Regions from separate parts of the Aliamphritea hakodatensis genome, predicted to be linked through region 1. Evidence: predicted binding sites of a transcription regulator. Region 1 holds the regulator's gene; the other holds the start of a gene.

Region 1 (6,060 bases):
TTGCCACAAATGCTGTTGCAGCATATGCGCAGCAGACACCGGTGCACTGTGAAATTCAAAATCCTGACCGATACCCGACTCTACCAGATTGACCCAGCGGGCTGTGGGGCTTTCTTTCAGCTCATCAGCCCGGAAAAAACTTTTCGACAGACCGGTAATGGACTGAAAGCGCGACACCATAAGCCCAAGCCTCGGATACCACTGCTCAGCCAGTTGTTTATCAATGTCACCCACCTCACCGTCCAGCGCCTCACGGAAAAGGTCCAGTAACATTTCATGACGGGTTAACAGCCGGGCAGCCAGATGCTCAGAATCTTTGAACATCAGCCTTAACTCTTCAGGGACTTCACCACCGGCAAAGCGGTAACGGTCACGTATCCGGCCATTTTCAGCATTGACCATCAGCGGCTTCACCAGCTCATGGATCTGTTCAAGCAGAATTTTTAAATCTTCGCCAGGACGTAACGTTTGCTCAACATACTGAGACATCACACCCGGATGACCGAGCTGTTCCAGCATCTGAGCATGTTGCTTGGGAAGGGTATTGAGCCAGCGCGACGATGACTTGATCCGCAAACTGAACGCAAAATGATTACTGGCCTTGGGCGCCAGATGATGCCCCTCATCGAAAATATATATCGCTTCACCGGGATCAGGCAGGATAGCCCCGCCCCCCAGAGAGAGATCCGCCAGAACAATATCGTGATTAGCAATCACGCATTCAACCTGATCCAGATCCCGCCGTGCCTTAAAAAAGCTGCAGGCACTGAAGTTGGTACAGCGGCGGTTAGTACACTGTAAATGGTCACTGGTTAAGGGTCCCCAGCGGGCATCTTCGATCTCTTCGGTAAGATTATCCCGGTCACCGTCCCAGCGGCCCGACGCGTACTCATTAAGCAGGTGCTTGTAAAAAGTCTCCGTTTCCGGGTCCAGCCGCATCGCCTGTTCATCTTCATACAGTGCGATCTGACCGGTTGAAGCACTTGAATCCAGGTGTTGCTCAACCTTGTTAATACAAAGATAGCGGCCCCGCCCTTTTGCAAGGGTAAAACTCATCGACAATTCAGTATGTTCAAGTACTTCAGGCAAATCTTTGTGCAGTAACTGTTCCTGAAGGGCCACGGTGGCGGTAGACAGAATAATCTTCTTCTTTAAAGCCTTGGCAACCGGAATTGCCGCCAGCAAATAGCCGATCGTTTTGCCCGTCCCGGTTCCCGCCTCTACAACACAGACGTGATTTTCCCCCAGGCGCTGAGCTTTATCGTCAACAGGGATATTACCAATGACTTTAGCCACTTCTGCGATCATCCGCTTCTGACCGGCACGGGCTTTTAAGCCACGGCTGGCTAAAAACTTACTGTAAGCAGTCTGTATCTGTTTTTTAAGATCGTCGGTCAGCACGTCAATCAATCCGTCTGTATGAATGGCGGCCATTCTATCAATAACACTGGATATATAAACATAAAAAATGTTTACAAAAGCAAAATACTGTATATAGTTACAGGCACTGGATAAAAACACAGAGATCATCATGAAACTAACACAACGACAAACCGATGTTCTTGAATGTATAAAACATTACATTGCAACCACCGGCTATCCGCCAACCCGTGCAGACATTGCCCGGGAACTGGGGTTTAAATCTGCTAATGCTGCAGAAGAACACCTCAAGGCGCTGGCGCGTAAAGGCGCAATCGAAATGATACCTGGCACATCACGGGGTATCCGTATTCCCGACCTTGAACAGGAAGCTGCAGGCCTGCCTGTCGTCGGACAGGTCGCCGCAGGTAACCCGATACTGGCTCAGCAACACGTTGAAGACCGCTGCACCATTGCTGCAGACTTCTTTCACCCGCCAGCGGACTATCTCCTGCGGGTACGGGGCACCAGCATGAAGAATGTTGGCATTATGGACGGTGACCTGCTTGCCGTACATCAGTGCAAACAGGCAAAAAACGGAGAAATCGTTGTCGCCCGTATCGAAGATGACGTTACCGTTAAACGCTTCAGAAAAGATGGCAACTTAGTGTACCTGATTGCTGAAAACGAAGAATTTGACCCGATTGTGATCAACCTGGAAGAACAGGAATTGTCTATTGAAGGCCTTGGCGTAGGCGTGATTAGAAGAGGATAACGACATGATGCAGGCAGAACTGGTAACTCAACCCACTCAGAACGCGAATATTCCCCTGATTCGCCCTTCTGACAGCATGTTAACTGAACAGGTATCTCAGCCGATGCCCGCTCTTGCTGGCAAAATCACTGAAATTGTTATGCAAAACAATGATTTTGATCAGTTAACGATGTTACTGCCTTTGCTTGCTCAGTTAAGCCGCGACGATCGCTGGTTTGCCTGGATTGCACCGCCAAGCAGCCTGCCCAAAGCACTGCTTTCGGCTGCCGGCATTGATCTTAACAAGATCATGCTGTTACAACCCGACGCCAGCCACACAACTTATGATCTGGCATGCCAGGCCCTGAAAGCAGGCACCTGCCACGCGGTAATCACCTGGCCCGGAATGCTCAGCAATGAGCAACTAAACGGCCTGGAAAATGCAGCTGAACACGGCGCCAGCCACGGCATTGTGATCCGGGACCGCATAGCCTCATAAAACAGTTTTTATCCGCCATAAAAAAAGCGCCCTGTGGCGCTTTTTTTATGATCGTTAACTGCTCAGTGCAAAACCGGCGGTTTCTCATCTTCCGCACTTTTAAGCTCCTGTGCTTCAGCAGCCTTATTCTGTATTTCTGCAGCCATGTGAATGCCGGCACTCAGCATCACCTTCGCCACATCAAGATGCTGATCCTGCAGGCGCTTTTTCATATCATCCGAGAAGCTGACCCGCATCACAGGCACATCATCGGACTCCATTTCACGCAGTACAACTTCACCACTCTCAAGCTCAACAATTTCCAGAAACAACTCAGCCATCAATAAAACTCTATCTTAAAAAATGAATTACCATTCCTGAGATACAGCGCGTAAGCGCTGTATAACTGAAGACAATGCTTCCAGCCACAATGTGAGACTGGATTGCCGGTCATCATCAGTCAGCATCGTTAAACTGATCTCAGAATGATGCACTACACCGGTTTCATGACTGTCTCCACCCAAAGCAGAAAGCTGTACAAATGTCCGTTGCATCTGCGCCAGCCAGGAGGCGATTTCTGTTTCAAGCATCGCCAGCTCCTGCAGTTCCGGTGATACAAAGTCCGCAGAACATCCTTCAAGTAAGACAACAGCACTGCCTGTATCAGCTGATAACGGGACATTCTGGGCCTCTGCCAATTCACGCAGAAATGACCGGTAAGCCTGTATCAGATGAAATACAACAGACTCATACTGTGCCTGCCGCGCAGGCTCTGACTCACCGTCAGCCAGCGCGCTATATTGCTGCAACTGCAGTTTTGCAAAATACAGTCGCTGATTTGTCAGACTCAAACCACTCAGAGACATACAGGTACCTGCCAAAAAAAAGAAATACTACACATCAATGGCCACAGCAAAAGCCGTGGCCATCAACCCTAAGTGTAGACCCTTACTTCTTAGCTTTCGCTTTAGCCTTTGGCTTTGCCTTCGCGGCTTCAACTACCCAGCTATTACCCTGATAAAAAGCCCGCCAGCCCGTCGCCTTACCCTCTACTTCAGTCATCACATACTGCTCTTTGGTTTTCCGGCTGTAACGGACAATACTCGGGTTACCCTCATCATCCTGAACCGGTGCACTGAACAGGAAGCTGTACTTCGGATCAATTTCTTTCTGGTGCGGCAACAACTCACTGATCTTTGGCGCGCGGGTTTCCCGTTTCCGCGGGAACTGGCTGGCAGCCAGGAACAAACCGGACGCGCCGTCACGCAATACGTAGGTGTCCTCAACCTTGTCACAGGCCAGCTCAGGCATAGGTACCGGGTCCATCTTCGGCGGTGCAGCTTCACCACTCTTCAGCAGTTTACGGGTATTTTTACAGCCCTCAGCGGTACAGCCAAAGAACTTACCGAACCGACCGGTTTTCAGCTGCATTTCCGCGCCACATTTATCACAGTCGATAACCGGGCCGTCATAGCCTTTAATCTTGTAGCTGCCTTTTTCGACCTCAAAGCCACTGCAATCCGGGTTATTGCCGCAGATATGCAATTTACGCTGCTCATCAATCAGATAGCTGTCCATTGCCGTATCACAAATCTTGCAACGGTGTTTATTAATCAGAATGCGGGATTCTTCTTCATCATCACCGTCAACACTGACGACTTCATCGCCGTGAATCAGATTCATTGTCGACTTACAGCGCTCTTTTGGTGGCAGCGCATAGCCGGAACAGCCTAAAAAGACCCCGGTAGTACCTGTCCGGATCATCATTTCACGGCCGCAGGTCGTACACGGAATATCAGTTGCAGTCGGCGAGTTAGGCCGCATGCCGCCTTCAGGTTGCTGAGCAATTTCCAAACGGTTTACAAAACCGTTGTAAAACTGATTCAGCAATACCTTCCAATCCGCTTCGCCACTGGCAATATCATCCAGCGCTTCTTCCATACGGGCTGTGAAACTGTAATCCATCAGATCAGTAAAGTTCTCTACCAGCCGCTCAGTAACAATGTCACCCATCTTCTGGGCATAAAAACGACGATTCTGTGACTCAACGTAACCACGGTCCTGTATGGTCGAAATAATAGGCACATAGGTCGATGGGCGGCCAATACCGCGCTTCTCAAGTTCTTTCACCAGCGACGCTTCAGTATATCGTGGCGAGGGTTTAGTGAAGTGCTGTTTGGGTTCAATCTTTTCCAGCTTCAGGGTGTCACCCTGCTGTACGTCCGGCAAAATAATATCGTCATCTGCTTTTGCTTTTGACAGCACCCGGGTATAGCCGTCAAAGCGCAGGATCCGGCCCTTTGTAGACAGTTCAAACTCACCGGCCTTAACCGTAATGCGTGTACTGGTGTACAGCGCAGGCATCATCTGACATGCAATAAACTGACGACGGATAAGCTCATAGAGGCGCTCAGCATCCCGCTCCATGCTTTTCAGGGATGTAGCCTCAACCGTCACATCCGAAGGACGAATCGCTTCGTGTGCTTCCTGCGCGCCTTCTTTACTGCTATAACGGTTCGGTGCCTCAGGTAAATACTTATCACCGTAGCTGTCCTGAATATAATCCCGGCAGGCAGCAACAGCCTCAGTACTCAGATTGGTCGAGTCCGTACGCATATAAGTGATGTAGCCCGCCTCATAGAGTCGCTGAGCCATCATCATGGTTTTCTTTACACCAAAATTCAGCCGCGTACTCGCCGCCTGCTGTAATGTCGAAGTGATAAACGGTGCAGAAGGTTTACTGCTGGTTGGCCGGTCCTGACGCTGAGCAACTTCCAGCGGTGACTGGCCGATCAGCGCCTTATACTGATCGCTCTCTGTCTCACTGGTCGGCCGGTAAGCTTTGTCCTGATATTTATTAACCTGCAGACGCAGGGCCTCTTTCGCCCCGGAACTTGCATCAAGATGCATCTCCCAGAACTCTTCCGGAATAAAACTGCGGATTTCCTGCTCGCGCTCAACCACCAGGCGCACTACCACCGACTGTACACGTCCGGCAGACAGACCACGGGCAACCTTCTCCCACAGCAGTGGCGAGACCATATACCCCACAACCCGGTCCAGAAAACGCCGCGCCTGCTGAGCATTTACCCGGCTCATATCCAGCTCGCTTGGCTGCTTAAACGCTTCCTGAATGGATTTTTTGGTAATCTCGTTAAATACCACCCGGCGGTAACGGTCATCTTCTCCGCCAATCGCTTCACGCAAGTGCCACGCAATCGCTTCACCCTCTCGGTCCAAATCGGTCGCGAGATAGATGGTGTCAGCATTTTTCGCCAGACGTTTCAGTTCGTCTACAACTTTTTCTTTGCCCGGCAATATCTCATATTGCGCCAGCCAGTCCTTTTCCGGATCCACCCCCATGCGCGCAATCAATTGGGTTTTAGCCTTTTTAGCTTTATGTTTCACCTTTTCTTCAGGTGACATTTTACGGGTAAGTGCGGCCTGTCTGGCCCGCTCTTTGGGATCA
Region 2 (6,060 bases), 1.1 Mb from region 1:
GTGAATGTAAGATCGGTATCATGCCGGGTCACATTCACCTGCCGGGTAAGGTCGGTATCGTTTCCCGTTCAGGTACCCTGACCTATGAAGCGGTTAAACAGACAACTGATGCCGGTTTTGGTCAGTCTACCTGCGTAGGTATCGGTGGTGACCCGATTCCGGGTTCTAACTTCATCGACATTCTGGAAATGTTCCAGAACGATCCGCAGACTGAAGCCATCGTAATGATTGGTGAAATCGGCGGTTCTGCTGAAGAAGAAGCGGCTGCATACATCAAGGCAAACGTGACTAAGCCTGTTGTGTCTTACATTGCCGGTGTTACTGCACCTGCAGGTAAGCGTATGGGTCATGCCGGTGCAATCATCTCAGGCGGTAAAGGTACTGCTGATGAGAAGTTTGCAGCACTGGAAGCGGCTGGTGTTAAAACCGTTCGCTCTCTGGCACAGATCGCTGACGGTCTGCGCGAGGTAACCGGTTGGGAATAATTTCCTGACGGGTTTTCCGCTCTGAAAAAAAGGTAGCTTCGGCTGCCTTTTTTGCGTTTGGTATTTGAGGTGTTACCGGTTTTAGTATTTTTGGATTCTAATGTTCTTTTGTTGCTCGGGTCGTGCTTAAAAGATACTAGGGGAGTTGATTGTGATAACGGAATTTATCGAAAAAAAAACCTGGATGCTGTGCCTGATTATAAGAAAGAAATATTGGTGCTGATCAGTAACAATCAGGAGAGTATGGAGGCCTTAGCTGCGGTCAGGGAGTTGCAGTTGCCTGATGCATTAATCGCTGCAGGCTTTGTGCGTAATAAGATATGGGATTCTGTGTTTGCGACAGATACGCCGCTGGCCGATACGGATGTCATTTATTTTTGTCAGCATGATGTAAGCGAAGAACGTGACAAGCTGTTAGAACAGCGTCTTGGCAAATTATTACCTGGGGTATGCTGGTCGGTTAAAAATCAGGCCAGAATGCATGTCAGAAACGGTGACCGGCCCTATATCAGTAGCGCTGATGCAATGTCATTCTGGCCGGAAAAGCAAACCGCTCTGGGGATTCGCCTGGAACCGGACGGCAAGCTGCATCTCGAGCATTGCTTTGCGCTCTCACTGCAGTTTAATCTTCGTATTGATCACAATGAAGCAGGTTCTGTGGTTGTGTTCCGTGAACGTGTACAAAGTAAAGGCTGGCTCGAACGCTGGCCTGAGCTGATACCTGTCGAAAATAGCTGATGGTCAGTTTTCCTTTTTGGCTGCCGGTTTTTGGCCTGTGCCAGCGGGCTGAAGTGTGGCCGGAATGCCAGGATGTATCCGGGTGAGATATTTCCGTGTCAGCCCCTGTCAGCCCGGGGAAATTCAGGTATAATTTGCGTCTTTTTATTGGCGATGCATGCCTGAATAAGCATAAAGAAGTGATATAAGCGATGCCTATTTTTGATTTTGCCTGCCGCGAATGCGGTCATGAATTTGAAAAGTTAGTGATGAAATCTGATGCGCCGCCTCCGGCATGTCTGGCCTGTGACGCAGAGAATGTTGAGAAAAAGGTCTCCGCGCCAGGGTTCCGCTTATCCGGCAGCGGCTGGTATGAAACTGATTTCAAAACCGGCAAGAAGAAAAACATAGCGGGGGACAGCTCCTCCGGTGCAGGTAGCTGATACCTGACGTGTGATTGCTACGGCAATCTGAATAATTCAGCAGCCGGCCGGGAAGGCCGGCTGTGAGTGAACAACTGATTAATAACAGGAACTGGTAATTATGCGCAGCCATTATTGCGGCGAACTAAATACAACTCATATCGGCGAAGATATCGTCCTGAACGGCTGGGTACATCGTCGCCGTGACCACGGTGGTGTAATCTTCCTGGATGTTCGTGACCGCGAAGGTATCACCCAGGTCGTGTTCGACCCGGACCGTGAAGAAAGTTTTGCTCTGGCCGACAGCGTGCGTAATGAATATGTCATCGAAGTACGCGGTACGGTCCGTGCCCGTCCTGAAGGTACCACTAACACGGATATGCCTACCGGCGAAATCGAAGTGCTGGGTAAAGAGCTGGTTATCCTGAATAAGTCTGAAACACCGCCTTTCCAGCTGGATGAGCATCAGCAGGTAGGCGAAGATGTGCGTCTGCGTCACCGTTATGTTGACCTGCGCCGTCCGGAAATGCAGGACAAGCTGCGATTCCGTTCCAAGGTGACCAATGCGATCCGTAACTACATGGATGACAACGGTTTTCTGGATATCGAAACTCCGATTCTGAACCGTGCAACGCCGGAAGGTGCCCGTGACTATCTGGTACCGAGCCGGGTTCACGAAGGTCAGTTCTTCGCACTGCCGCAGTCGCCTCAGCTGTTCAAGCAGCTGCTGATGGTGTCCGGTTTCGACCGTTACTACCAGATCGCCCGCTGCTTCCGTGACGAAGATCTGCGTGCAGACCGTCAGCCTGAATTTACCCAGATCGACATTGAAACATCCTTCATGGATGAAGAAGGGATCATGGGGCTGACTGAAGCGATGATCCGCAAGCTGTTCCTGGAACTGAAAGGCGTTGATCTGGGTGAATTCCCGCGTATGCCATACGCAGAAGCGATGCAGCGATACGGTTCTGATAAGCCGGATCTGCGTTTCCCGATGGAACTGGTTGATGTTGCAGATCTGATGGCTGAGATTGAATTCAAGGTATTTGCCGGTCCGGCTAAAGATCCTAAAGGCCGCGTTGCTGCCCTGAAGGTTCCTGGCGGTGCCCAGCTGACCCGTAAGAATATCGATGAATACACCAAGTTCGTTAGCATCTACGGTGCTAAAGGTCTGGCGTGGATCAAGGTTAATGAACTGGAGAAGGGCGAAGAAGGCCTGCAGTCTCCGATCGTTAAGTTCCTGGGTGCTGAAGTTGCCATGCAAATCATGGAACGTCTGGGTGCACAGAACGGCGATATCGTATTCTTCGGTGCAGACAAAGAAAAAGTTGTCAGTGAAGCACTGGGTGCGCTGCGTATTAAGGTCGGTGAAGATCTGAATATGGGCGAGCGCGAGTGGGCGCCGCTGTGGGTGGTTGACTTCCCGATGTTTGAAGAAACCTCTGAAGGTGGTCTGACCGCACTGCATCACCCGTTCACCGCACCAAGCTGCTCGGCAGACGCGCTGAAAGCTAACCCGCTGGAAGCTCTGTCCCGTGCATATGACATGGTTCTGAACGGTTGTGAGCTGGGCGGTGGTTCAGTTCGTATCCACGATCAGGAAATGCAGGCGACGGTACTGGAAGTGCTGGGTATCTCTGACGAAGAAGCAGAAGACAAGTTTGGCTTCCTGCTGAACGCACTGAAATACGGTGCGCCACCGCACGGTGGTCTGGCATTCGGTCTGGACCGTCTGATTATGCTGATGACAGGTACTGACTCTATCCGTGAAGTAATTGCCTTCCCTAAAACTCAGAGTGCGTCCTGTCCGCTGACTGAAGCGCCGGGTCAGGTAAGTGCTGCGCAGCTGCGCGAACTGCACATTAAGCTGCGTGCCAAAGAGGCCTGAGCAGTACCCCTGTTCACCGCCGGGCGCTCTGGCGGTGAAGCTGAATCGGATCACTTATCCGGATGCTGGGCCTTGCTCAGATCAGAACAGTCCTGAACTGTAGCGTGAAAGTGATACGAAAATTAAACCGGGATTCATCTCCCGGTTTTTTTATGTCTGTTGTACGTAGATGCCTGGCTGAAGCAATGATAGTATGTATAAAAATACAGTGTATTCGTACAGTTTTATTGGATGACCGGGGATATCTCACAACGCCATGCTGATTCTAGGAATTGATCCGGGTTCACGGATAACCGGGTACGGCATTATCAATGCGGTAGGCAGTAAGAATGAATATGTTGCCAGCGGCTGCATCCGGATTAAAGGGGACGAGCTGCCGGAGCGGTTGCAGCAGGTCTATGCCGGGGTGACCGAAATTATCGAGCATTACTGTCCGCAGGAAATGGCCATCGAGCAGGTATTTATGGCCCGTAATGCCGACTCTGCCCTGAAACTGGGCCAGGCGCGGGGTGTGGCCATTGTGGCCGGCACTAATCAGAGTCTGCCGGTAGCCGAATATGCGGCCCGTAAGGTTAAGCAGGCTGTCGTAGGGAAAGGCTCAGCGGATAAATCTCAGGTACAGCATATGGTGATGTCCATTCTGAAGCTGCCCGGTCTGCCGCAGGCGGATGCGGCAGATGCGCTGGCCATTGCGCTGTGTCATGCCCACACCCGTACCAGCCTTATAGCCATGGCAGGTGCTAAGGGGAGTCGGCGGGGGCGCTTATGTTAAGTGATGAATTTGGCTGGACCGCAGACTTTAAAATGAACCTATTTTTTACCCTCTCTGAATTTGTTTATATGACAGAGCTTGTGGGCGTTGCTGTGTTTGCAATTACCGGTGCACTGGCTGCACAGGGTAAACACATGGACATCCTCGGCGTTGTAGTGCTGGCTGTCGTGACATCGCTGGGGGGCGGTACTATCCGGGATCTGACCCTGGACATTCATCCGCTGCTATGGATTCAGAATGATACCTATATATGGACTGCCGTTATTTCAGCGGTTGGGGCATTCTGGGTATGCCGTTATTTACGCTATCCGCGCCGTCTGCTGATCATTCTCGATGCGCTGGGCATGGCGCTGTTTACCGTGCTGGGAGCGCAGAAGGCCATCAGTCTTGAGTTGCCTGCCATTATTGTTGTCATGATGGCGATGGTCACCGGCTGTGCCGGGGGCATGGTCCGGGATGTCCTTACCCGTCAGATTCCGCTGATCCTGCACCGTCACGGTGAGTTATACGCCACCTGTTCAATCATTGGCGCAGTACTGTATGTGTGGCTGGAAGGTTCCATGCATCCTGTTGTATTAGTGGCATTATCAATTTCAATTATTTTTATTATCCGTATGGCAGCCGTATTTGGTGATATCTGTCTGCCGGAGTTTATCGTTGCCGGTCATAAACTTGAGCGTCGCGACGATAAAGAACGGGGTTAGTATTTCGGGTTGTCTGGCAGCCTCTATAAGTGAAGGAAACAATACGTGATTGGTCGTCTTAAAGGTGAATTGCTGGAAAAGGTGCCGCCGCAGCTGGTGCTGGATGTAAACGGTGTCGGCTATGAAGTGGATGCGTCAATGAACACCTTTTACCGTTTGCCGGGAGTGGGGCAGACGGTGGTGCTGTTTACCCATATGGTGGTGCGGGAAGATGCACAGTTACTGTACGGTTTTTATGACCGCCAGGAGCGTTCGCTGTTTCGCACGCTCATTAAGGTAAATGGCGTGGGGCCGAAGCTGGCGCTGACGATTTTGTCCGGCATCAGTGTCTCGGAGTTTGTGCAGAGTGTGCAGTTTGAAGATACCGCTGCGCTGGTGCGGTTGCCGGGCGTTGGTAAGAAAACCGCCGAACGCCTGCTGATCGAAATGAAGGATAAGATTAAAGACTTCCAGGTGGATGATGTGGCGGACTTCACCCTGACCGATGATTTTGGTGACGCGCCGCCGGTTGCGGATAACCGGGCTGAAGCTGAAAGTGCACTGGTTGCACTGGGGTATAAACCTGTACAGGCGACCAAGGCCATTGCTGCTGCAGAAAAAGGCCTGGAGCCCGGTGCCAGCAGCGAATCCTTGATCCGTGCCGCGCTGAAAAGTATGGTGCAGGGATAACTGAGATAAGGGTTAACTGATGATCGAAGCGGATCGTTTTGTATCGCCGGTGTCTGTGCCGGCTGCAGAAGAAGTGCAGGACCGGGCTATTCGTCCGAAATCACTGGAAGACTATGTGGGTCAGCCGGTGGTGCGCGAGCAGATGGAAATCTTCATTGGCGCGGCTAAAAAGCGTGGCGAAGCGCTGGATCATACCCTGGTATTCGGACCGCCGGGGCTGGGCAAAACGACATTGGCGAATATTATCGCCAGTGAAATGGGCAGTGAAATAAAAACCACCTCCGGGCCGGTACTGGAAAAGGCCGGTGATCTGGCGGCGATGCTGACCAATCTTGAACCCGGTGATGTGCTGTTTATTGATGAGATCCACCGGCTGAGTGCATCCGTTGAAGAAGTCCTGTAT

The links. The regulator LexA, encoded in region 1, represses DNA repair genes until DNA is damaged. The targets are predictions, from matches to a motif close to TACTGTNTANNTANACAGTA.
Region 2: ruvC (crossover junction endodeoxyribonuclease RuvC) is a predicted target of LexA. The motif match lies at 3,704-3,723, and genes of this name have one in related genera.

Annotation. Positions count from the first base shown of each region.
Region 1 covers NZ_AP025281.1:1,894,983-1,901,042, reverse strand. Annotated here, with positions in the region: gene dinG (ATP-dependent DNA helicase DinG) at 1-1,434, opposite strand, end outside; gene lexA (transcriptional repressor LexA) at 1,532-2,134, shown strand; gene PCI15_RS08650 (cell division inhibitor SulA) at 2,139-2,612, shown strand; gene PCI15_RS08645 (hypothetical protein) at 2,675-2,932, opposite strand; gene PCI15_RS08640 (DUF6586 family protein) at 2,960-3,457, opposite strand; gene topA (type I DNA topoisomerase) at 3,540-6,060, opposite strand, start outside.
Region 2 covers NZ_AP025281.1:3,024,418-3,030,477, reverse strand. Annotated here, with positions in the region: gene sucD (succinate--CoA ligase subunit alpha) at 1-485, shown strand, start outside; gene PCI15_RS13990 (nucleotidyltransferase family protein) at 576-1,223, shown strand; gene PCI15_RS13985 (FmdB family zinc ribbon protein) at 1,415-1,645, shown strand; gene aspS (aspartate--tRNA ligase) at 1,746-3,512, shown strand; gene ruvC (crossover junction endodeoxyribonuclease RuvC) at 3,769-4,284, shown strand; gene PCI15_RS13970 (trimeric intracellular cation channel family protein) at 4,278-4,988, shown strand; gene ruvA (Holliday junction branch migration protein RuvA) at 5,034-5,657, shown strand; gene ruvB (Holliday junction branch migration DNA helicase RuvB) at 5,677-6,060, shown strand, end outside.